Regions from separate parts of the Chungangia koreensis genome, predicted to be linked through region 1. Evidence: a T-box and tRNA genes for the amino acid it is inferred to sense, from the RefSeq annotation. Region 1 holds a T-box; the other holds one or more tRNA genes.
The links. The T-box of region 1 lies ahead of ACFOZY_RS05425 (valine--tRNA ligase). A T-box ahead of a tRNA ligase gene usually reads a tRNA of that ligase, here a tRNA-Val.

Region 1 (11,748 bases):
ATGAATGGATGTAATAAGCGCATCGTTTGATCAAGAACGTATGCCAACACCGAACGTGTCATCTTTTTCGCATCTTCATCTTCACCATACAATGGCAGCTTCGCCATTTCAATATACCAGTCACAGAAGTCATCCCAGATGAAGTTGTATAGTACACGGCCAACTTCACCGAACTCATATTTGTCAGCAAGCTTCGTCACTAAATCGATGGTCTCGTTCAAACGAGTGAGGATCCATGCATCCGCAACGGATTTCTTTCCCGACAAGTCAATTTCCGAGTATGTCATGCCTTCCATATTCATCAATGCGAAACGGGAAGCGTTCCAAATCTTATTGGCAAAATTCCACACTGACTCAACCTTTTCATAAGAGAAGCGCAAGTCTTGGCCTGGTGAAGAGCCTGTAGATAGGAAGTAGCGTAAGGAGTCTGCACCGTACTTCTCGATCATATCCATCGGGTCGACACCGTTTCCAAGGGATTTGGACATCTTACGTCCTTCTGAGTCACGAACCAAACCATGGATCAACACATCTTTGAACGGTCGTTGGTCCGTGAATTCAAGACCTTGGAAAATCATCCGGGAAACCCAGAAGAAGATGATATCATATCCAGTTACTAATGCATCGGTTGGATAGTAACGTTTGAAGTCTTCGCTTTCCGTATCTGGCCAGCCAAGTGTCGAGAACGGCCAAAGAGCTGAGGAGAACCATGTATCCAAAACGTCCTCATCCTGTTTCCAATTTTCCTCATCAGCCGGTGCTTCGTGGCCAACATAGATTTCACCTGATTCGTTATGGTACCAAGCAGGAATACGATGTCCCCACCATAACTGCCGGGAAATACACCAGTCTCGGATGTTTTCCATCCAGTTCATGTATGTCTTCTCGAAACGTTCAGGTACGAAGTTTACTTTACCCTCTTCTTTTTGTAGATTGACAGCTTCTTCTGCCAAAGGCCCCATCTTAACGAACCATTGTGTAGAGAGATATGGTTCAACGACAGCTCCGCTCCGTTCTGAATGTCCGACAGAATGCATATGGTCTTCAATCTTGAAAAGAACACCCATTTCCTGAAGATCTTTCACGATTTGTTTACGGCACTCAAATCGATCCATTCCTTCATATTTGCCTGCTCTATCATTCATCGTTCCATCTTCATTCATAACTAAAACGCGTTCCAAATTATGACGGTTTCCGATTTCGAAGTCATTCGGGTCATGTGCAGGAGTGATTTTAACTGCCCCGCTACCGAACTCCATATCAACATAGTCATCCGCTACAATCGGGATTTCACGACCTGTAATCGGCAATTTAACAGTCTTGCCAATTAAGTGCTTGTAACGGTCATCCTTAGGGTGTACCGCTACAGCTGTATCCCCTAACATGGTTTCTGGCCGTGTAGTAGCAATTTCAATTGAACCAGTACCATCAGCCAATGGGTATCGCATATGATAGAATGCACCCTGAATATCTTTGTAAATTACTTCGATGTCCGACAAAGCAGTCTTGGTTGCCGGATCCCAGTTGATAATGTATTCGCCACGGTAAATTAAGCCTTTTTCATATAGCTTAACAAATACCTCACGAACAGCTTTTGACAATCCTTCATCGAGCGTGAAACGTTCACGGGAATAGTCAAGTCCCAATCCTAACTTCGCCCATTGTTCACGAATGTGGCTTGCGTACTCATCTTTCCACTTCCAAGTTTCTTCAAGGAATTTTTCGCGCCCCAAGTCATATCGGGACTTCCCTTCACTGCGAAGCTTTTGTTCAACCTTTGCTTGAGTCGCAATTCCTGCATGGTCCATACCCGGAAGCCACAAAGCGTCGTAACCTTGCATACGCTTCATACGAACTAAAATATCTTGCAGCGTCGTATCCCAAGCATGGCCTAAATGGAGCTTACCTGTAACGTTCGGTGGAGGAATCACGATAGTATATGGCGCCTTGCCGCTTTCCGGCTTCGCTTCAAAAAACTTCCCTTCCAGCCACCATTCATAGCGACCTTTTTCGATCGACTGTGGATCATACTTTGTCGGCATTTTAATTTCTTCTGTCATGTTAAGCCCTCCTATCGTTTTTTGGGAAAACAAAAAAACTCCATCGTCTTTAAAGGACGAAGGAGTTGTTCGCGGTACCACCTTTATTCGCAGACGGCATATGCCATCCGGCTCTCAATCAGTTAACGGCTTCAAACCGGCTCCTACTACTGAATTCATAGGAACTGCTCCAGGGCGACCTTCAAACGCCTACTGCCGGAAATCTTTCACCAGATGATTTCCTCTCTAAGGACGGTACGAACGCTTTACTCTTCCCAATCAACGCATCGAAATATAAAGTTATCGTTATTGTATGCCAACTGTCAGATTTTCGTCAAGTCATTTAGAGAAAGGATGTTGAAAAATGCGAAGAGGTTACAATCCTTGGCTACTTCCACCATGGTTGAGGCGGTGCCGATTTTATTGTAAATCCATTATCATTCCGCTTTGTGTATTCCAGTTGTTAAGGACGTTATTCTTTCCGACAACCGGAGATTTTCTGTTCCTCTGTCTGCTAATCGGACTTTGTTTTGCATTCCACCATGATTATATTTGATCGTTGCGGAATGTGAAAACGGAATACGTGTCCTTCAAGTCATTCAAGAAATTCAATTCACTCTGATTCTTTTTGGCTAACGATTTATCTTCTGCCACATCCACCACTTCAACGGCATGAACAACTGGCTGAGTGACTGCAACCGGCTGAACTACCGGATGCTGTTCTTCTATAGATTCTTCCTCGTCCATTGCGGATGATTTAGATTCTTCGAAAACTGTTTCAACGGACTCATACTCATAATCCGGTGTGGAAGATGTTGAAGATGAGGACGATGACGAACTACTTTCAAACACGACGGTCTGCGTCGGAACTTCCACTGCATCCGACATATTCAATTCTTCATCAACTTCCAATGTATACGTGGCGGCACCTTTCATCCCTACAGCTTCTTCCGCCTTGTCAGCAGGCTCTGCGTAAGAACAGGCAACTGTCCATCCAACTTCCACGCACCCCGGGAATGGATAGTGCATCTTGACATCTTGTACTTCTAATGATGGAATATAGCCATTCTGAATCCGCTCACGGGGGATGTCCACCGTTAATGGAACCGCATATTCAAAATAACCATTGTTATCCTCTTCCTGCATTTCAATAAAGTCGATGACAACGCCATCATATGGCCGCGGGAATGTTCCTTCAAACGGCTTGAACTCCACGTTCGCTGCAATATGATAAATGCCATTCAACCTGACAGAATCACCGGATACAGTATTGGTGCTTTGTGGAACGATCTTTATATCCGGTACATTAGACGGGCTGCCGTATAACTGTGGAAAATGAAACGTCTCTTTTAATTCCCATGTGACAGTTTTCAAAATGAATTGCCTCCTCGATTCGGATTCTTCACTATAGACATACTTATGCAAGAGGTAGAAGAATCATGCCACCGATGAATAAGTTCTCCACATAGGAAGGCTAGTGAATTCTATACGGAAGAACTTAGTCGTGAATAGGATTTTGATGTACACTTCGATCCAATAGTTGTATATTTAGTAAATTTGGTAGTATACATCGCCCGCTTCATAGTTCACCTAATGTATTTGTTTGTAAAAGTCCATATATAAAAGGGATTTGCCATCATAAGGCAAATCCCTTAACATATCCAATCAGCGTGCCAATTGGGCGAAAACTTTGTGGAACGCTTCCACTGTTTTCTCGATATCTTCTTTTGAATGTGCAGCAGATAAGAATAGTCCTTCAAATTGTGATGGTGGTAAGTATACACCTTCTTCTGCCATCAAACGATAATAATCAGCGAATAATTCCAAGTCAGACGTTTTCGCTGTATCGTAATTAATGACATCCTCATTTGTAAAGAAGAATCCAATCATAGATCCAGCACGGTTAACCGTATGAGGAATATTATATTTCGACGCCGCTTCACGGAAGCCCGCTTCTAACAGATCACCAAGTTCGATGAAATACTCATATGTTTCTTCCTGTAGCTGACTAATTGTTTCAAATCCAGCCGTCATTGCCAATGGGTTACCAGATAGAGTACCCGCTTGGTAAATCGGACCGCTTGGAGCTACCCTCTCCATGATTTCACGCTTGCCTCCGAATGCTCCTACAGGCAGACCGCCTCCGATGACTTTCCCTAAACATGTCATGTCAGGCGTTATGCCGTAATACCCTTGGGCACAGTTGTAACCTACACGGAAGCCTGTCATCACTTCATCAAAGATCAGAATCGTGCCATGCTTTTCCGTTAATTCGCGAAGGCCTTGCAAGAATCCTGGTTGTGGTGGTACAACCCCCATATTCCCCGCAACCGGCTCTAAAATGACTGCTGCCAATTCATGGCCGTACTCTTCGAATACTACGCGAACGCTTTCCAAGTCATTATATGGAACCGTAATTGTATTTTTGGCAATGGACTCTGGTACACCTGGGCTATCAGGCAAGCCAAGAGTGGCAACGCCTGAACCCGCTTTGATCAGCAAGCTATCTCCGTGTCCGTGATAGCTGCCTTCAAATTTCAAGATTTTATCTCGACCAGTGTAGCCGCGTGCAACACGAAGCGCACTCATCGTTGCTTCCGTACCGGAAGAAACCATTCGAACCATTTCGATAGAGGGTACACGTTCCATCACTAATTTAGCCAATTCGTTTTCAATCAACGTAGATGCTCCAAAGCTTGTTCCGCTTTCTGCTACTCGTTTAATAGCTTCGACTACTTTAGGATTGGAATGACCTAAAATTAGCGGACCCCAAGAAAGTACATAGTCGATATATTCATTTCCATCAATATCTGTCAGCTTGGAACCTAAACCTCTCTCCATGAAAATTGGATCCATGTTCACCGACTTAAATGCACGGACAGGGCTGTTTACCCCTCCTGGCATCAAATTGACCGCTTCAGCAAATGCTTTTTTCGACTTCTCGTATGTTTTGCCCATTATTTACCCTCCAACCAGCGTGCTGCATCTTTAGCATGATACGTCAGAATCAAATCAGCTCCTGCACGTTTCATGCCAGTTAATGTTTCTAATACGACAGATTTCTCGTCGATCCATCCGTTTTGCGCTGCTGCTTTTACCATGGAGTATTCACCGCTGACATTATAGGCCACTACAGGTAAGACGAAGTTGTTTTTCACGTCACGGATGATATCCATGTAAGCAAGTGCTGGTTTCACGATTAAGAAGTCCGCACCTTCCTCCACATCGGAAGACGCTTCACGAATGGCTTCCAAACGGTTCGCAGGATCCATTTGATATGATTTACGATCTCCGAATTGTGGTGTACTTTCCGCAGCCTCACGGAATGGTCCGTAATAGGAGGATGCATATTTTACGGCATACGACATGATCGGTATATGTTGGAATCCCGCAGCATCCAAGCCATGGCGAATCGCAGCTACAAATCCGTCCATCATATTGGAAGGAGCAATGATATCAGCTCCCGCCTCCACTTGGCTCACTGCCGTACGAGCAAGCAAATCAAGAGATGGATCATTCAATACTTGACCGTTTTCAATCACTCCACAGTGTCCGTGATCTGTATATTCGCATAAGCAAGTGTCTGCCACTACTAAAAGCTCAGGATATCGTTCCTTCGTGAAACGAGTCGCTTCTTGAACAATCCCATGGTCATGGTAGGCTCCACTTCCGACTGCATCTTTTTCAGCAGGAATACCAAAAATCATGATTGCCGGAATGCCAAGCGAAACAATTTCATCAAGTTCCTCGCCGAATCTATCGAGAGAGTATTGGAAGACACCAGGCATAGAGGAGATTTCTTTTTTAATACCTGTCCCTTCTGCTACAAATACAGGGTATATGAAGTCTTCCGTATGTAAGTGCGTTTCACGTACCATGGAGCGCATCGCTGCCGATTGGCGAAGGCGGCGGTGACGTTGAAAATTAAGTTCAGTCATTTAGAATCACCTTTCAATTTTGCAATTTTCTCGATCATTGAAGTCATCGTATATTTCTCTGGTTTAACATGGACGGGAAGGCCAGCAGTTAATAAGGCATCCTCGGTTACATGACCAATAGCCGCAATCGTATACCCTTCCAATACAATGTGAGGAATGACCTCGGTTACAAATACCTCTACACATGATGGGCTTGAAAATGTAATGGTACATTTCGGAGTATGGGCTAAAAACTCTATTAGCTTCTTCGGCCCCTCACTGTCTGTAACAGTTTCATAAACGGTCCATTCGTCCACTTCATTTATTAACCCTTCTTTAATGGTCTCCTTAGCCAGCGATCCCCTTAGGAAAAGGCAACGTTCACCTGCATCAGCCAAATCCGGGAATTCAACGACAAATCTGTCTGCACTAAAAACAGAGGGTTTAAAATGCACTTGAAAACCTATTTCTTTCAATGCCTTTTCCGTCTCACTTCCGACAGCAGCTATTTTGGGATGATTCACATCATTGACCGCTATATTGAAGCGAACTAATTTCTGTCCGAAATATTTGACGCCATTTTGGCTTGTAAAGATCAACCAATCATACTCATTCAACCGATGAATAAATTGTAGGTCCTCATCTGCTCTTTCTTGCACCCTAATAAGCGGAAAGGAAACCGGTTCGCCTCCATATTGCCGGACGAGACGTTCGGGTTCATCGGACTTAGGGATGCCGGTTAAAATGATGGTTTCCCCTTTTAATGCAGTTGACTCACACATTATTCTCAGCCTTCACTTGCTGGATGACTTCATAAGCCCCCTGCTCGCTAAGCTGTCTTGCAACTTCTTTTCCAGCACTGATCGGATCCTCTTGGATTACGGTTGCTTTAAAGATCTTCATGGCATCTGGAGATCCAACATAACCGGTAAACGCAACGTTAGGTCCCTCTGCAACCGCATAGCCGGCTATCGGCACTTGGCAGCCTCCGTCCATAGCAGATAGAAAAGCCCGTTCAGTTTGGATTGCTCTCCACGTCGGTTCATCATTTAGTTTGGCCAATTCATTCAGAAGTTCTGTATCATCTTCACGACACTCGATCCCTAAGGCGCCTTGCCCTACAGCAGGTAGACATCTTTCTGTATCGATGAATTCTGTCACCACATCATCGCTCCAGCCCATCCGTTTAAGACCTGCAGCAGCTAAGATGATAGCATCGTACTCTTCCGTCTCAAGCTTTTTAAGACGAGTATCAATATTTCCGCGAATCCATTTAATATTCAAATCCGGACGCATTAGGAGCAATTGGGAACTACGACGTAAACTTGAAGTACCAACAACAGCCCCGATCGGTAAATCCATGAATTTCACATGGCCTTTTGATATATATGCATCTCTTGGATCTTCTCGTGGCGGCACACAACCGATGACTAATCCCTCAGGAAGGACAGCTGGCATATCCTTCATACTGTGTACAGCAAAGTCGATTTCTTTATCGTAAAGGGCTTGCTCGATTTCCTTGACAAACAAGCCTTTCCCTCCCACTTTGGACAATGTGACATCAAGAATCTGATCCCCTTTTGTCACGATTTCTTTTACTTCAAATTCAAATGGGGCTCCTGCAGCCTTCATTTGTTCGATAAACCAATTCGTTTGGGTAAGCGCTAACTTACTCCGTCTTGAACCGACAATAATTTTTCTCACATTAATTCAATCCTTTCGTCAATACCAAAAATGGAAGTCCGATAACCTGCTCCCAAGGAAAAAGTTTGCCATTAGGAGTAAGAACGTATAGATATGTCCCCATGCATAGTTCACACCAACTATTTTTCCTCTACGATTCAAATAGAGCAGTAAACAATATATAACTAACATCATGACGGAACCGACAATTTTCGCATCCAAAACCGTATATTCATCCAATGTGATATACGCCCACTGCAAGCCTAAGATCAAGCTAATCCCAAGCATCGGAATCCCAACCAGCATGGATGCTGACATTCCCTTCTCCGTTTGAGTCAGGGAAGGCAGCCTGCCCCACTGTTTTGTCCATTTCTTCTTTTTCAAGAAATAATACAAAATCTGATAGAGTACTGAAAAAACAAATGACAAAGAAAAGGCTGCATAGGACATAATGGCAAACGTTATATGGAAAAACAACAATTCAGAAACCAGTGACTCCCCGATAGAGGACTGTTCAATCTTAATTGGTGCAAAAGTGTGGATCGTCAAGAAGATAAACCCGATAATATTTAGGAAAAACACCGGTAAATCCACCCGTGCTATGCAATGCATGATGATGGATAGCAAGATCAGTAACCATACATAGAAATAGATTCCCTGTGTTAAAGACAATACCGGGAACTTACCTGTTTGGATGATGGTTAACAATAGTACGCCTGTCTGAATGATCCAGATGGCAGAAATGATCCAAAATGCTACTCTACGGGCAGTTTTATCTTTGTTTAAATAATCTATAAAATAAAATATTAGGCTGACCGCATAAAGGACGATCATTACTTCATGCAGGCGGGCCAAAGCATCGGCCATTTTGCCCACTCCTTTTCGCGATAAAGGCGTTTCTGTATCTATATAGTAGCATATAGATACAAAAACGCCCTCTTTTCACCCATTAATAGGAAAGCTCAACACGGCTTGCATCTTCAGTCTTTGCGACCTCTTTTGCTGTTTCTTCCCGCATTTGAATTTTAACTTGTTCCTCTGCAACTTCTTCCTCGATCCCAAAGATTTGCTGGAACAGCTCCAGCTTTTCTTGCGATTGAGGGTCCATCGCTAATTCCTTAGCTTGCAGGATTGGCTGTTTCAATAACTGGTTAATGATGGATTTAGTATGTTTGTTTAGGATTTTCTTTTCTCGATCCGTCAACTCGGGCATTTTGTTTTCAATGCTTGCCATTGTCTGTTCTTGAATTCTCGATGCTTTTTGGCGGAGAGCTGAAATCACAGGCACGACGCCTAAAGTAGCAAGCCACTCGGTAAATTGTTCATTTTCTTGGCTAATTCTTTGAACGATTTCATTTGCTGCTTTTTCACGTTCAGCCAAATTCGCTTCCACAATACCGTGAAGATCATCAATATCGTATAAGAATACATTTGACAAATCGCCAATTAAAGGATCAAGGTCGCGAGGTACTGCAATATCGACCATGAAGATCGGTTTACCTTTACGTAGACGATCGACTTTCACCATCATGTCCTTTGTAATGACATAATCAGTAGCAGAAGTTGAACTGATGACAATATCAGCTTTCACCAATGCATCCTCTAACATATCCATTTTCCTTGCAACTCCATTGAAGCTGTTTGCAAGAGCTTCAGCTTTTTCGAACGTACGGTTCATCACTGTTACGGTGCTGACTCCATTCCCGTACAAGTTCTTAATGGCAAGCTCACCCATCTTACCAGCACCGATAATAAGCACATGCTTGTCCTGAAGAGAGCCAAAGATTTTCTTAGCAAGTTCTACAGCAGCATAAGAAACAGATACTGCATTTTCACCAATGCCGGTTTCAGAGTGCACTCTTTTTGCAAATGTCACTGCTTGTTTGAACAGCTGGTTAAATACAGTTCCGGTAGTACCGGTTTCCTGTCCTTCTAAGAAGCTTTTCTTAACTTGACCTAAGATTTGTGTTTCACCGAGCACCATTGAATCTACCCCGGCACTAACACGGAAAAGATGGTCTACCGCTTCATGGTTCTCACGAACGATCAAAAACTGGGAGAAAGATTCCATCGGTATATCAAACCACTTTGCTAAAAATTGTTTGACGTAATACTTTCCTGTATGCAGTTGATCGACGACCGCATAGATTTCAGTACGGTTGCAGGTCGACACGATAATATTTTCAAGTATACTTTTTTCTTTTTGTAGTGCAGCCATCGCATTTGGCAATTCATTTTCAATGAATGACAGCTTTTCCCTGATTTCAACAGGTGCCGTACGATAGTTGACTCCGACAACAATGGTATGCATGAAGACATGACACCTTTCTAGCCTATTTTCTGCTACTTATTATAGCACATTGGCACTCCGTCTAATCGCCAAATTGTGAACAACCAGCGAAACATAGAATGATTTCTTATTTATAATAATTCCAAATAAGAGTTTAACAAACCTTATTGTTACAAACAAGGATTCTGCACTACAAAAGACTTTTATACTTCGTTTCCTAATACGCCGCTTCAGGCGGACGCTTTCCGAGGCCAACACGATGTTGGTCATGGATGCGTTGCCGCAGGACGCGGCGAACTTAGCATCCCTTCCAAGCTCGCTATTCCCGCAGGAGTCGCCGCCTTACACTTCTTCTCCATAAATGACAGGAACTTTTTGGTGATTTCAAGTTATTTCAGTTATTCATAACAGGGATTTATAATTTATAGAAACAAAGAAAAAACACAGGCTTTGATTCGCCTGTGTTTATCTTTCCCTTTACATTCTACTTTCAATCTCTTGCCATGCTTCATCGAAACCTAATCCTGTCTCCGACGAGAATACGATCAGTGGATCATTAGGAACCATATCTAAACCATCCTTAACGATTTTTTTATGCTTGGCCCATTTCCCTTTCGGAATCTTATCAGCCTTCGTCGCAACGATGATACATGGAATGTTGTAATGCTTTAAAAAGTCATACATCATAACATCATCTACTGTCGGTGGATGACGAAGATCGATAATTTGGATGACGGCCTTCAGCTCCGCTCTTCCCGTAATATATTGCTCGATAAACTTGCCCCATTTTTCCCGTTCGGTTTTAGAAACCTTAGCATACCCATAGCCAGGTACATCGACAAAGAATAGCTTGTGTTCAATATTATAAAAATTGAGTGTTTGCGTTTTACCAGGCTTAGAGGAAGTACGTGCAAGCGACTTTCTTCCGATCATCTTATTGATAAATGAAGATTTCCCTACATTTGACCTGCCTGCTAAAGCAAATTCAGGGTACCCATCCTCCGGATACTGTTCCGGCTTAACGGCACTGATAACTATTTCTGCGTGATGAACTTTCACTTAAATTCCGCCTTCCAGCGCGTAATCGAGCACTTGCTCGGCGTTGGAAACCAGCTTGAAAGTCAGATCCTCACGAACACTTTCAGGAATATCTTCGATATCCGGTTCATTATCTTCCGGGATAATAATCGTCGTCAAACCTGCCCGATGCGCACTTAATGTCTTTTCTTTTAAACCACCGATTGGAAGAACACGGCCCAGCAATGTAATTTCACCAGTCATGCCGACTTCCTTCCTGATCGGCTTTTTAGATAAAGCTGATACAAGAGCTGTTGCAATTGTAATTCCGGCCGAAGGTCCATCCTTTGGAACTGCACCTTCAGGCACGTGAATATGGATATCGAATTTTTCATTGAAATCAGGATCGATATGGAATTCCTCCGCTTTTGAACGAACATATGATAATGCTGTCTGAGCCGATTCCTTCATAACCTCTCCTAATTTACCGGTCAAAATGAGTCGCCCTTTTCCTGCAGATAGCGAAACCTCGATGTTCAACGTATCCCCACCTACAGATGTATAAGCAAGTCCAGTTGCAACGCCCACTTGGTTTTCTTTTTCTGCCTGTCCATGACGGAATTTCTTTTTCCCTAAGAACTGGTCCAAATTAGTTGGCGTCACGATGATTCGTTTTGTTTCGCCTCCAACAATCTGTTTCGCCACTTTCCGGCATATCGCTGCAATTTGACGTTCCAAGCTACGCACTCCCGCTTCCCTCGTGTAAAAGCGAATAATATTCATCAGTGCTTCATCACGAATT
Region 2 (11,748 bases), on a different contig from region 1:
GCAGAAGCATCAGAGCCATAATAAGGATAGATATCCAACTTGTAATCGATCGCATTTTGCTCTGCCAATCCGACAAGCGACCGTGTCAATTCATAATGGTAAGGTCCGCTTGAATCCTTAGCACATATGGACACTGTGTATTCGTCAGATTCCTGTCCGTCACCGATTGCCCCCATATCGACAGCAATATACTCTACAGTTTCTGCAGGAATATTTGAATTTCCGCCATAACCGATTTCTTCATTGTTTGAAATATAAAAATGAGTAGTATGCGGGAGAGCCGTCTCTTCTTCTTTAATAGCCTTCATCAATTGTAAAAGAAGTGTAGTACTCGCTTTGTCGTCTAAATGACGGGATTTTATGAATCCTGAATCTGTGTATTCGAATCTCGGGTCAAACGACACAAAATCACCGACACTAATTCCAAGTGCTTTTACGTCATCGGCATTAAAAACTTTTTCATCAATACGGACTTCGATGTTTTCTGCACTTCGTTCCGCTTTTGCAGAGTCTTTATATACATGGACAGTTGTTTGGTGCATCAAGATCGTCCCGCGGACAGTCCCTTTAGCTGTATGTATATAACAAGACTCACCTTCTACCGCATTCCAATTGAAGCCGCCGACCATCGTCAGTTTCAAACGTCCGCTGCTTTTAATCTCCTTCACCATCGCCCCAAGTGTATCTGTGTGGGCTGTCAGTAAGCGATGACGACTTTGATCTTTCCCTTCAATTGTCGCAATCAGTGCGCCTTTGTTCGTCTTTTTGAATGAAATGCCATTTTTTATGAAGAAATTAGACATATATTCCATAATTTCATTTGTATAACCGGAAGGGCTTGGAATGTTCACGAGTTTCTCTAACAACGCAACTGTTTCCTGCTCCTTGAATTGAATTGTCATAAGTCAAAACCTCCACTTTTTACGATGATAACAAAAAACAACATTTTCCGACAAAGAATTTTCGTGTATGATGGGTACATACGTAAAAACTTCCCAATATTTGCCGACTGAGGTTCAAACATGAATTACTACTCTTTACTTTACAACAAGAATATAGCAACCATAAGCCTTTTTATCCTTGGCTCACTGCTTCACCTCATAGCGATGCCTATCTTTCCGCAAGAGTTTACAGTCACAACTCCTTATTACTGTTTACTATTTGGAGCGATCATGTATTTCGTATGCATAAAAAGGAAAAATTGCTGCCCGTTTATGTGGATTATGATCATCGGCAGTAATCTTGCCGTTTTCCACTTGAATGTAACGGCACCCCTTTTTGTCCATACCCTATTTTTCATTGTGCCTTTTATTCTAAGCGGGATCTATAATATCCCCCGTCTTAATATTACTCTTTTATGTTTAACATTGGTAGAGAGCACCTACTTGTATTTAAGTTACAAAGAAACTTATTTCTCGACCATCCAGATTTATGATCTTTATGCGGTATTCATCTTATTTGCTTATATAGTTAGCATTTCATTCGTGAAAGCCCTCATCACAAGAGCTACTTGGAACGGCATCACAAAGGAACGGGATACAATGGAGAATCGATACACTTCCAAGCAGAACTTCCTTCGTCTTTTTATTGAGCATACGAATGATGCCATCGCTATATTCGATTTGGATGATTCCATCATGGAAGTAAATCCGGCCTTTGAAAAAATGTACGGTTGGTCTCGGGAGGAATGTATCGGAAACAAACTCCCGTTATATCCGGAGTACCGAAGAGAAGATGTACGGCGCCGTTCCAGAATGGTCCGTAAAGGTGAGAGTTTCCAAATGCTTGAAGTGAAAGATGTTAAAAGGGACGGCACAGTAATGGATGTGCAATTGACACTTAATCCGATTTTCAATGAAAAGGGAGACGTCATCGCCACGTCATTGATTGCTCGAGATATCTCTTTTAAAGTAGAAAAAGAAAGACTGACTCTTGAAGCAGAAAAGTTGAAGGTTGCTGGAGAGATGGCTGCTGGGGTTGCTCATGAAATCCGTAATCCGATGACAGTCATTTCCAGTTTCGTACAAATGATGAATGCCGAGCGACATAATCCGTATCGGGAGTATACCGCAGTAGTTGAAACTGAATTGAAGCGGATCGATGAGATTCTCAGTGAGTACTTAGTTCTTGCCAAACCAAGTGCAACCATCAAATCTGACCTGAACCTTCATAAATTAATCAGTGATGTCATGATTTTATTCGGGCCGGAAATGAACAACCGGAAAATTACGGCGACTGTCGATTCAGTGGCTGCCTGTGCAGAAGTAGTTGCCGAAGAGAAGATGATGAAGCAGTTGTTCATCAATCTGTTGAAAAATTCGATTGAAGCTGTTGAAAATGCAGGGATCATTCAAGTAAAAATAGAAAATCAGAATGATCACTTCATTGATATCACCATTACGGATAACGGGGTTGGAATGAGTGAGGAAGTTCTAAATAAGGTCTTTGAACCTTTTTATACGACTAAAGAAGCTGGAACAGGTCTTGGTATGATGATTTCACAAAAAATCATAAATGATCACGGTGGTAAAATTCATATTGAGAGTGAAATGGACGTAGGCACTTCCATTAAGGTTACACTACCGGTTGTTCCTACAAATTCACCCGTATACGCATAAAAAAGATCAAGATTTGCCTCTTTGGCTAATCTTGATCTCTTTCTTTTCGTTAGTTAAACATTGACCGAACTAACTTGATTTTATTTTTATATGGCGGGTACGCAATCTTTAATGGGATCGTAGTATTCTTTTTCATAATCGATTTCGCGTGAGTGAACGATTCAAAGCTGTATTTGCCATGGTAGGCATTTAATCCGGAATTCCCGACTCCACCAAAAGGCAAGTTTACATTGCCGACATGAGAAATGGTGTCATTGATGCAGCCTCCTCCGAATGGTAATTCGTTCAGAAAGAAGTTCTCAGCCTTTTGGTTCTCGGTGAACATATATGCAGCCAGCGGTTTTGGACGCTGACGGATTTGGTGAACAATCTCGCCTAAATTGTCGTATGTCATAATCGGTAAAATCGGTCCAAAGATTTCATCTTCCATTGACGGGTTGTCCCATCCGATGCCATCTAAAATAGTCGGCTCGATAAACAAATCATTCCGATCGGTCCTGCCGCCAAAGACGATGTTATTCTGCTCTTTACGTAGAATTCCCTCAAGGCGATCGAAATGGCGTTCATTAATGATGCGAACAAAATCCGGACTTGCTTGTGTATCGTGGCCATAGAAGTCTTCGATTGTCCGGGTTAATTTTTTCAGGAATTTGTCCCTTACAGAATGATGCACAAGGACGTAATCAGGTGCAACACATGTCTGCCCAGCATTTGTGAACTTGCCCCAGGCAATCCGTTCAGCCGCCCGTTGAATATTCGCCGTCTGATCGACGATAGCTGGACTTTTTCCTCCAAGTTCCAGCGTCAGTGGCGTCAAACGCTCGGATGCAGCCCTCATGATCACCTTGCCGACGCTGACACTTCCCGTAAAGAAAATATAGTCAAACGGTGCATGGATCAGGACTGTCGTTTCTTCTTTTTCTCCCTCTACAACTCGTACATATTCTGGTTCAAATGTTGATGAAAGCATTTTTCTAATGACTGCACTCGTATGGACAGCCATTTCAGACGGTTTTACTATCGCACAATTGCCCCCTGCGATTGCACCGATTAGCGGCTCCATAACAAGTTGGAATGGATAGTTGAAAGGAGCAATAATTAGAACCGAACCATACGGCTCACGCACGATGAAACTCTTCGCCGGTTGTAAGTGAATCGGCGTTTTAACCTGTTCTATTTTCATCCAGTCATCTAAATTCCGAACCATAGTATCGATACTATCTAAAACGAAACCAACTTCCGTTACGTATGCTTCGAACTCACTTTTGCGCAAGTCCTTCCACAACGCCTGAAGAATTTCAGCTTCATATATTTTAATGGTTTCTTTCAAACGAAGAAGCCGTTCCTTCCGAAAATCGGAGCTTTTCGTTACACCTGTGTAATAAAACCTCTTTTGCTTGTCCAACATAACGGCAACATCTTTTTCCGTAAAATTCATGGATTCACTCCCCTTCTACGGTATATTTTAGTGTCATATTCAACTGTTTGCAAAACATTGACTATAAAATAGACTGCCCGGAACTTTCCGGGCAGTGTATAGTAAACACTTTAAATGGCATGATCTATTTAGCCATTACAAAGTGGAATTTTGCGTTGAAATTAGAAAATCTTCTTTTGATTACGATCTTCTTTAATCATTTCAACTGCTTCCCGGAACCTCATCGAATGGATATTTTCACGTTCGCGCAAGAAGCGTAAAGAATCATTAATATCTGGATCATCGGAAATATCAATCAGCCATTGATATGTCGCTCTCGCTTTTTCCTCCGCTGCGATATCCTCATATAAGTCTGCAATCGGGTCTCCCTTTGCCTGAATATAGGTTGCTGTCCAAGGTGCGCCTGCCGCATTATGATAGAACAACGCATGGCCGTGGTTAACGAAGTGCTCCCCAAGCCCTGCCGCGACCAGTTGATCAGGGGTCGCATCTTTTGTCAGCTTGTAAACCATCGTTGCGATCATTTCCAAATGAGCAAACTCTTCTGTCCCGATATCCGTTAGTAAGCCGACAACCTTATCAGGAATGGTGTACCTTTGATTCAAATAACGAAGGGCCGCTGCAAGCTCCCCATCGGCACCACCATATTGCTCGATTAAATATTTCGCCAATCGCGGGTTACATTGGCTAACTTTCACTGGATATTGCAATTTTTTATCATATGTCCACATAGGATCGTCTCCTCCCTTAAATCTGCCATGGCCAAGGTGGCTGACTCCAGCGCCATCCAGCTTCCAGTAATTCTTTCGAAGGGACGGAATGCATATTCAGTGGACCGAATTGCTGTTCATATTCATGGCGCACATGCTTTGCCCATTTCGTCGCTTCTCTCCACTTAGTCAATGCTTCTAAGTCATTCGGATGGGTATCTAAATACAGCTGCCATTCCACAACCTCGAAATCGGCAATCTGCACTGCATTAAGCATCTCAAACTGTTGTTGGGAAATTCCGGTCGTCATGAGATGCCTTCCTCCTTGGAAAAGCCATCTACGAACATTGGCCAGAGAGTTCCATGCATGAGAGCAGCTTCAGGTGAGAACTGCTTAGCTCCCGCCGGCTGGAACGTATAGAATAGTGGCGGAGGCAGGACATATTTTTTAACGACCATTGGTGGACACGGATTCAATCCGGAATTATATGGATAATAATAACCCCGAAATACGGACTGTCGTATTGTCATCACTCCTCTGTGCTTATATTATGTAGGCAGTTCACTCATGACACGGCTTCATGAGTTCTTTTGAAATATTTAAAATAGAAGAATTTTATTTTTTTATTTTTTCTATACATGATTTTCAAATGGAACGGACATACTTAAAAGTACTCGGTGAGACAAAAAGAATCCGTGAATTTTGAAACAAAAACTTAATATTGCATAAATCATCGGGAAAAACCCTGTTCCGGCAACTGTTTCCGCCCACTTTCCGAAATTGATCATTTCAAGTAAAGAAGGGATTACCAGTTATTTCCGAATTAAATATAGAAATGTTGGGTATAGAAGAGTACACTCAATTTAGAACAGGAGGAAATGAACCATGATGAAAACAGACAATAGTTGGTGGGAAACAATCTTTACAGGAAGCCTGTCATTAGGGATCAATAAGGAACGTTTAACTGAACTTGAACAGGAAAACTTCCTCTATTTCGAAGAGGATGAGGAACTTACGGAGGTTCCACAGACACAGTGATGCGGATGACAGTTGCCGGCCGCTTATACAAAAGAGGTTACATATGAAAAGCAGCTCCCCCTTATAAAGAAGAGGAAGCTGCATTTTTTTGTTCAAAAATGTTGAAAATCACCCGGTAAAGGATTGCACTAATTACCGCGAGCAAGGCAATGATCATGAACGTCCAGAAAAAACCGAACCAAGCTGTCATCGGTATAGAAAGAGGTGCAATCATTCTCCCAATCGTATACCGCAAACTCGCAGCAGCAAAATACTGTCCCCGCTTATCCTCAGGCGCCAATTTCGAAATGAAACTTTGTTGGATCCCCGTTACGATCAACTCACCCAATGTGAAGAGGAACATCGCAATGACAAATATATAAAAATGTCCGAATAAACCGAAGATGACCATCGAAATTGCATACAAAATGGAGGAAGTGAAAAATACATTCTTTTCTTTGAATCTTGTTACCCATTTTGTTAGTGAAACCGTCAAAAGAGCCACAATTAATCCATTTTCAGAAATGATGAAACTGAATGCCTTTTCCCCTGTGATGATTAGTTCTTTGCCGAAAAATGTACCTAATGATTGTCTGTCGATCACTTCAGACATATATACTGGCAGGAGAAGATCCAGCTGCATAAAAGTTTGAGCTATTAAAACTCCAGCGAAGATAAACAGCAAGAACAACTTGTCTTGCATAATAATCCCGTATTCTTTCAATTGCATCTTAACTGCTCCTATAATTCCACTCGATTTCTCCTTCATGACCTGCATAGTCTCAGCAGCCAATGATTCTTTTGTAAACTTATATAGAATCCAAGACAGAAGCAGGCACACTGCAGAACCGAATAAAATCAAACCGAAACGATGCTGGAAGAAGAAAATCCCCCCTAAAATCGGTCCGATGACAACAGCAATATTTGTTGACGTATAGAAAACGGCAAATACCCCACTCCGATGCTCCTCCGGAACTAAGTCTGCCACAACCGCCTGACTTGCCGGCCAGTAAAACGAGCCGAAGACACCCGCCAACGTAAATCCGATGAATGCCAGCATAGGCGATTCAAGGAACGGTGAATTCCCGATTGCAAATAGAAGGAAGGATATTCCCTGCCCTGCCGCTGCAAAAACCATCATCGTCCGTCGCCCAAACCGGTCTGCACAATAACCGCCGACTAAATTGGCGGCTACCGAGAAGACTTGTGAAATAATCATTAACATGCCTGCAGCCGTCTTTCCGAACTCATCGGCAAAATAAATCGCAAGGAACGGGAAGAACATCCAGAATGTTATATTCATGAATGCTTCTCCTATTAACCTTGCTTTCAAACTACGATCCCAATCTTTTATTCTCATGTTATACCCCAATGATGTTTTTCTCTTATCTTATCATTGTGAATATTGCTTACTCAATGCTTCTCCACAAATAAAGTGATGCATAGCTCATGAATGGTGTCCATTGTGGGAAGTGGGCAGCCATATCTTCAGCTTTCGGCTTATCATCCAATCTCCAAAGTTTTTTAAGTGCATTCTGAAGCCCGATATCTGCAATCGGGAACAAATTAGGCCTTCCTAAACCGAAAAGAAGGAAATTCTGCGCAGTCCATGGACCGACGCCCCGGTAATGAGTGAGCGTACGGATCACTTCATCGTCATCGAGCAATGAAAGTGAATGGAGGTCAAGCTCTCCTTCTGCGACCGCCTTCGATAATCCAATGACATATTCCGCCTTTCGTGTACTGAACTGCATCTCACGGAGGGTTTCTGGCGTTAGCTCCGCTACCCGTTCCGGTTCTGGATAGAACCAAACTCCGTCAACCTGGTGTCCGAAGGAGTGAACAAACCGCGTAGTTAATGTATGTGCAAATTTGAGATTTAATTGCTGATGGATAATGCTTTTTGCGAGCGAACCATAGAGATTGAACTCTCGCACAATCGGCGTCCCTCTATGTTCCTTGAAGATTTCTGCGAGATTAGTTTGTTGGAAGTGGTCATTAATGGGCTCTAAAGAGCGGTTGAAATGGAAGATTTCCTGAATGTGCTGGAATTCTTCCGGCGAATCTATCCCGTTAATTTCGAATACGGGACTCTCCATAGACCCCTTCCCTTGCACGGTCGCTACCTTATAGCCAGGCAAAGGAACCCTGACTTCTTTCCTCTCTTTATCAACAGCATGTAAAGGATCCAGCGACAGCCGATCCAACACTCTATCAAAATCGTACGGGAACGATAACTCAACTCTTTCCATTCTTCTCTCCCCCAGATTCAGCGAACTTTTTTAAATTATAGCATTGACTTTGCACTTATTCTCGATATAATAGAACTTGTCCCAGATATTCGATTCCGTAGCTCAGCTGGGAGAGCGCTACCTTGACAGGGTAGAGGTCGCTGGTTCGAGCCCAGTCGGAATCATAAGAAAAACCCTTGATACACAAGGGTTTGTGGAAAGCATTCTTCTTAAATGGAGGGTGCTTTTTTCTATATTGATGTTAATTTGATGTTAAAATGTAAGACAAGCCATTGCAAAAGATGGTAATTGTTTAGATAGCTGCTCCTACACCTGCCAACAAATCAATGAAAAGTGGTGACATTTGCACAAGCACATATCCAAGTCCAGCATTCATGATCAGTTTGAATCCATTATCTTTCAACCCCACCATAATCATTAATGCTCCACCTGCCAACATTACTCCTGCCACAGGTAATGAAAGAGCAATAATCAAATCAACAAGCGGATCGAATGCAGAAATAATTTTCTGTTTTACAGCATCAGAAATCGGACCACTAACAGCAATCATCTGCTCTTCGTAAAAGCCTCCTGGCATTACCTGAGTGGTACTTGCATATGATGGACTTGAAAAGTAGGTGCTTGATGAATAACCACTTGCGACGGCGGTTTCAGTAATCAAATTACCTACAATCGGAATGGAAGCGAGTGCAGCGAGTTTCGTTGTTACTGGCTTCTTTTCTTTTGGTTTCGGTTCATATTTCTCCTTTAGATCATCCAGATAAGACCTTGCCATATAATCTTCAATACGGATTGTCGTCATGTTGTTTTCCCCCTTATCGTTTTGCTTGCTTATATGCTTTATAAACAGTCAAACCAATGCCGATACCCTTTGCGACTTTATCCATATCCAATTTCCGTTTCTTCCTCTTTGGTGCAGGTCTCTTCTTAGCCTTTTTAATAGCCGTCTTAGCCATTTCTCCATCCTTCCTTATCTAATATCATTCAATGTATAAACACGTCCTGTGAGACCTTCCATAAGCTCTCTGAGGCTTTCTCTACGACTCTCTAACTCTGTTATCCAAATGAGGTTAAAGGGTTGCCCAGTAAGTTCTTTAATCTTTCTGTACTTCTCAATTTTCTCTTCATTTTTAGCCATTGTTTGAGAACAATCAACTTCCACAATTGCTGGAATGTTATTCATCATGAACTTTGCATCACAAACAATATAGGTTTCCCCGGCTTTCATCTTGACTTCATTTTTCCATGTCTCCGGACATTTAAGGTAGATGTACAGTTGATTCCTCAAAATGAAGTGTTTAATATTCGCTGTCTTTCTACGTTCCACATCACTTCTAACTCTTTCCCGACCTTCTTTGTTTAGATAATAGACATGCTCTACACCTACTGTGAAGGAAGAAAGATATTGAGACATATCTTTCAATATCCTATTTGCATTCCGGACACTTTTTAGATCATGTAGCTGCTGAATCTGTGAACGAGTTAAATAATCAAGCTTCTTCAAACTCAAGAGAATGCTGTCGATTCGATTTTGTTTTGCTAACGATTGTTTGTTCATGTGGACCACCCTTTCTCATAAATGGTGCGATTAGGTCACTGATTTCGTCATTTGTCATGTATGGTGTTTGAACGATTATATTTTTATTGAGTTGGTATATGGCGCGCCCTCGAATCTCCGGAAGATCCTCAGCCCCTCCTTCGTCCAGAACTGCCCTTGATTGAATGTTAGTTTTAAGTTTGAAGCACACTCTTGCTCCGATGTTTGGTCTAACCTGTGAAGGTATGGTTTCGTTTGTCGGATATTGAGTACAGTAGATTAGGTGATAACCTGCTCCCCTTCCCCTTCGAGCAATATCTGCCACAATGTCCATGCAAATACCATCCTGTGCCATATCAGCAGCTTCATCTACAATGATGAAGTGTCGGTCCTTTATGCCCGCTTCCCTTGTATCCTCGAAACCACTTTCAACTATCTTTTCAAGCATGGTATTCATATTCTGTTGGACTGTTTGAAGGATTTGGCGGGCCTCTACAGGGTTTCTACCGTAGTATTCGACCTGTTGCATATTAGAGAACCTTTGGAACGCTGTACCGCCCTTTAAATCGATTAAGGATAGATGTACATAGTTCGGCTGTTGGGTGATAAGAGAAGTAACAAGCATCTTCAGATATTGTGATTTTCCGAAGCCTGTCGTCCCTGCTACGATGATGTGAGGTGTTTTAGCGAAGTCATGATAGATAAATCCTTTACGGTTCTCTCCAACCGGCACACGCCATCCAGTGGAGAAATATGAGTCATTCCATTGTAGGTAATCCGATAATGGTTCATTGTACACTCGAATTTTTAACATGCCGTCAAAGTCGATATCAATTTCTTTCTTGCTCTTTTTTGGCTCAATCATTTGCTTAATCTGTGGAAATACATTTTCATTCCACCTGATGTTCTTTAGATCGGATGGATTAAACTCCAAATACTCATGTCGAACATTCAAACCATCCTCCAATACATGCTTAGCTTCTTGTACCTGTTTGGAAGACATACCAAGTGGTAATTGGTAAACGTATTCCGTTCCTCCCTCCACAGTTCGTTTCTTCTGTAGACGGATCGTTTTTGTCTTTCCTTGTTCCTTCACCATCATTCCTGTGTTAGCGAAAATCCGTTGAATCTTTTCGGCATCGTTTGTTGCTGGTCCGTTTTGTTTTAAATAAGCCCATCCTGCAATTCCGGCCATTACAATTGTTGAGCCGACTTCAAGAATCATTCATCTTCCCCTTCCCTATCGATTTATTATTTTTTATTTTTTTATTTTGAAAAAGAAAAATTAAAAACATCTCCTATCAAATTTCAAAGCGATTTAGTTACCACACAACGCCACCTTCCTTTAGGTATTTATGGAATAAATAGTTGCTCATAAGAGGAATGTACCTGACAGCTAATCCACGACTGTTTACAGCGGTTTTTTAGTTGTTCCTGGTCTTCTTCCAAGTAGGTATATACTCAGGTATATTCTAAGTGAGGTAGTCTTATGACAATAAAAAAACAAAAAAAAGGAGGACAAAGCCCCCTTTTTCATCACTTTACATCTTCAGTTAGTCCTAATTGTTCATAAAAATCTTTTGTCTCCACAGTGGGGGTAATGTATCTAATTTCATTTCCATCCCTATAGAGAAGGTGAAAACTGCAATCTGATGATACTCCTTTATGAATTGAACTAAGGTAAGCATGAACAGTAGCAAGACGACTCATAAAATTCTCCACTGTCTGTTCCTCTTTTGCCAAGGAAAGTACCTTATAATAGTTTGCCCTGTCGTTCTCTGGATCCGGACTTTGAAGAATTAAAGGGTATCCCTCTCCTAATGACGCTGCTATTATGTCTACATTCCAAGTAAGCTGGTTATAATCAACCATTCCAGTTAAGCCATTTTGGAAGAAACCAAACAAATTACAAGTGAAGGCTCTGCCTTTTATAAATCGGATGATATCTTGTTCTTCCTCAGTTAATCCTTTTACAAGACCATTCTTTAATTCGTAAATTAGTATTTGTAGTCTATTCGCACAATCCTCCAAATCACTTTCCGGATAGATACGTTTAGCCATTTCTTTTTTAATGAGATCCCCTGCAAGCAAATAGCCAGTTGTAGAGATTAAAACCTTATTAGTTAGCCTAAATACTTTTTCGTGTTTTAACCCGGTTTCCTGAATGCTATCTTG

Region 2: it encodes a tRNA-Val, which carries the amino acid that the T-box ahead of ACFOZY_RS05425 (valine--tRNA ligase) is inferred to sense. The anticodon was not compared.

What each region holds. Positions count from the first base shown of each region.
Region 1 is NZ_JBHSEC010000005.1:210,688-222,435, reverse strand. Features, by position in the region: gene ACFOZY_RS05425 (valine--tRNA ligase) at 1-2,060, opposite strand, end outside; T-box leader at 2,110-2,331, opposite strand; gene ACFOZY_RS05420 (hypothetical protein) at 2,586-3,413, opposite strand; gene hemL (glutamate-1-semialdehyde 2,1-aminomutase) at 3,705-4,997, opposite strand; gene hemB (porphobilinogen synthase) at 4,997-5,977, opposite strand; gene ACFOZY_RS05405 (uroporphyrinogen-III synthase) at 5,974-6,738, opposite strand; gene hemC (hydroxymethylbilane synthase) at 6,731-7,660, opposite strand; gene ccsA (cytochrome c biogenesis protein CcsA) at 7,679-8,506, opposite strand; gene hemA (glutamyl-tRNA reductase) at 8,589-9,950, opposite strand; gene yihA (ribosome biogenesis GTP-binding protein YihA/YsxC) at 10,407-10,988, opposite strand; gene lon (endopeptidase La) at 10,989-11,748, opposite strand, start outside.
Region 2 is NZ_JBHSEC010000002.1:294,089-305,836, forward strand. Features, by position in the region: gene ACFOZY_RS03070 (M42 family metallopeptidase) at 1-902, opposite strand, end outside; gene ACFOZY_RS03075 (ATP-binding protein) at 1,215-2,618, shown strand; gene ACFOZY_RS03080 (aldehyde dehydrogenase) at 2,668-4,056, opposite strand; gene ACFOZY_RS03085 (manganese catalase family protein) at 4,218-4,787, opposite strand; gene ACFOZY_RS03090 (spore coat protein CotJB) at 4,804-5,076, opposite strand; gene ACFOZY_RS03095 (hypothetical protein) at 5,073-5,297, opposite strand; gene ACFOZY_RS03100 (hypothetical protein) at 5,653-5,805, shown strand; gene ACFOZY_RS03105 (MDR family MFS transporter) at 5,867-7,144, opposite strand; gene ACFOZY_RS03110 (DNA-3-methyladenine glycosylase family protein) at 7,194-8,036, opposite strand; tRNA gene ACFOZY_RS03115 (tRNA-Val) at 8,128-8,200, shown strand; gene ACFOZY_RS03120 (hypothetical protein) at 8,329-8,838, opposite strand; gene ACFOZY_RS03125 (hypothetical protein) at 8,852-8,992, opposite strand; gene ACFOZY_RS03130 (replication-relaxation family protein) at 9,007-9,594, opposite strand; gene ACFOZY_RS03135 (FtsK/SpoIIIE domain-containing protein) at 9,527-10,798, opposite strand; gene ACFOZY_RS03140 (hypothetical protein) at 11,110-11,748, opposite strand, start outside.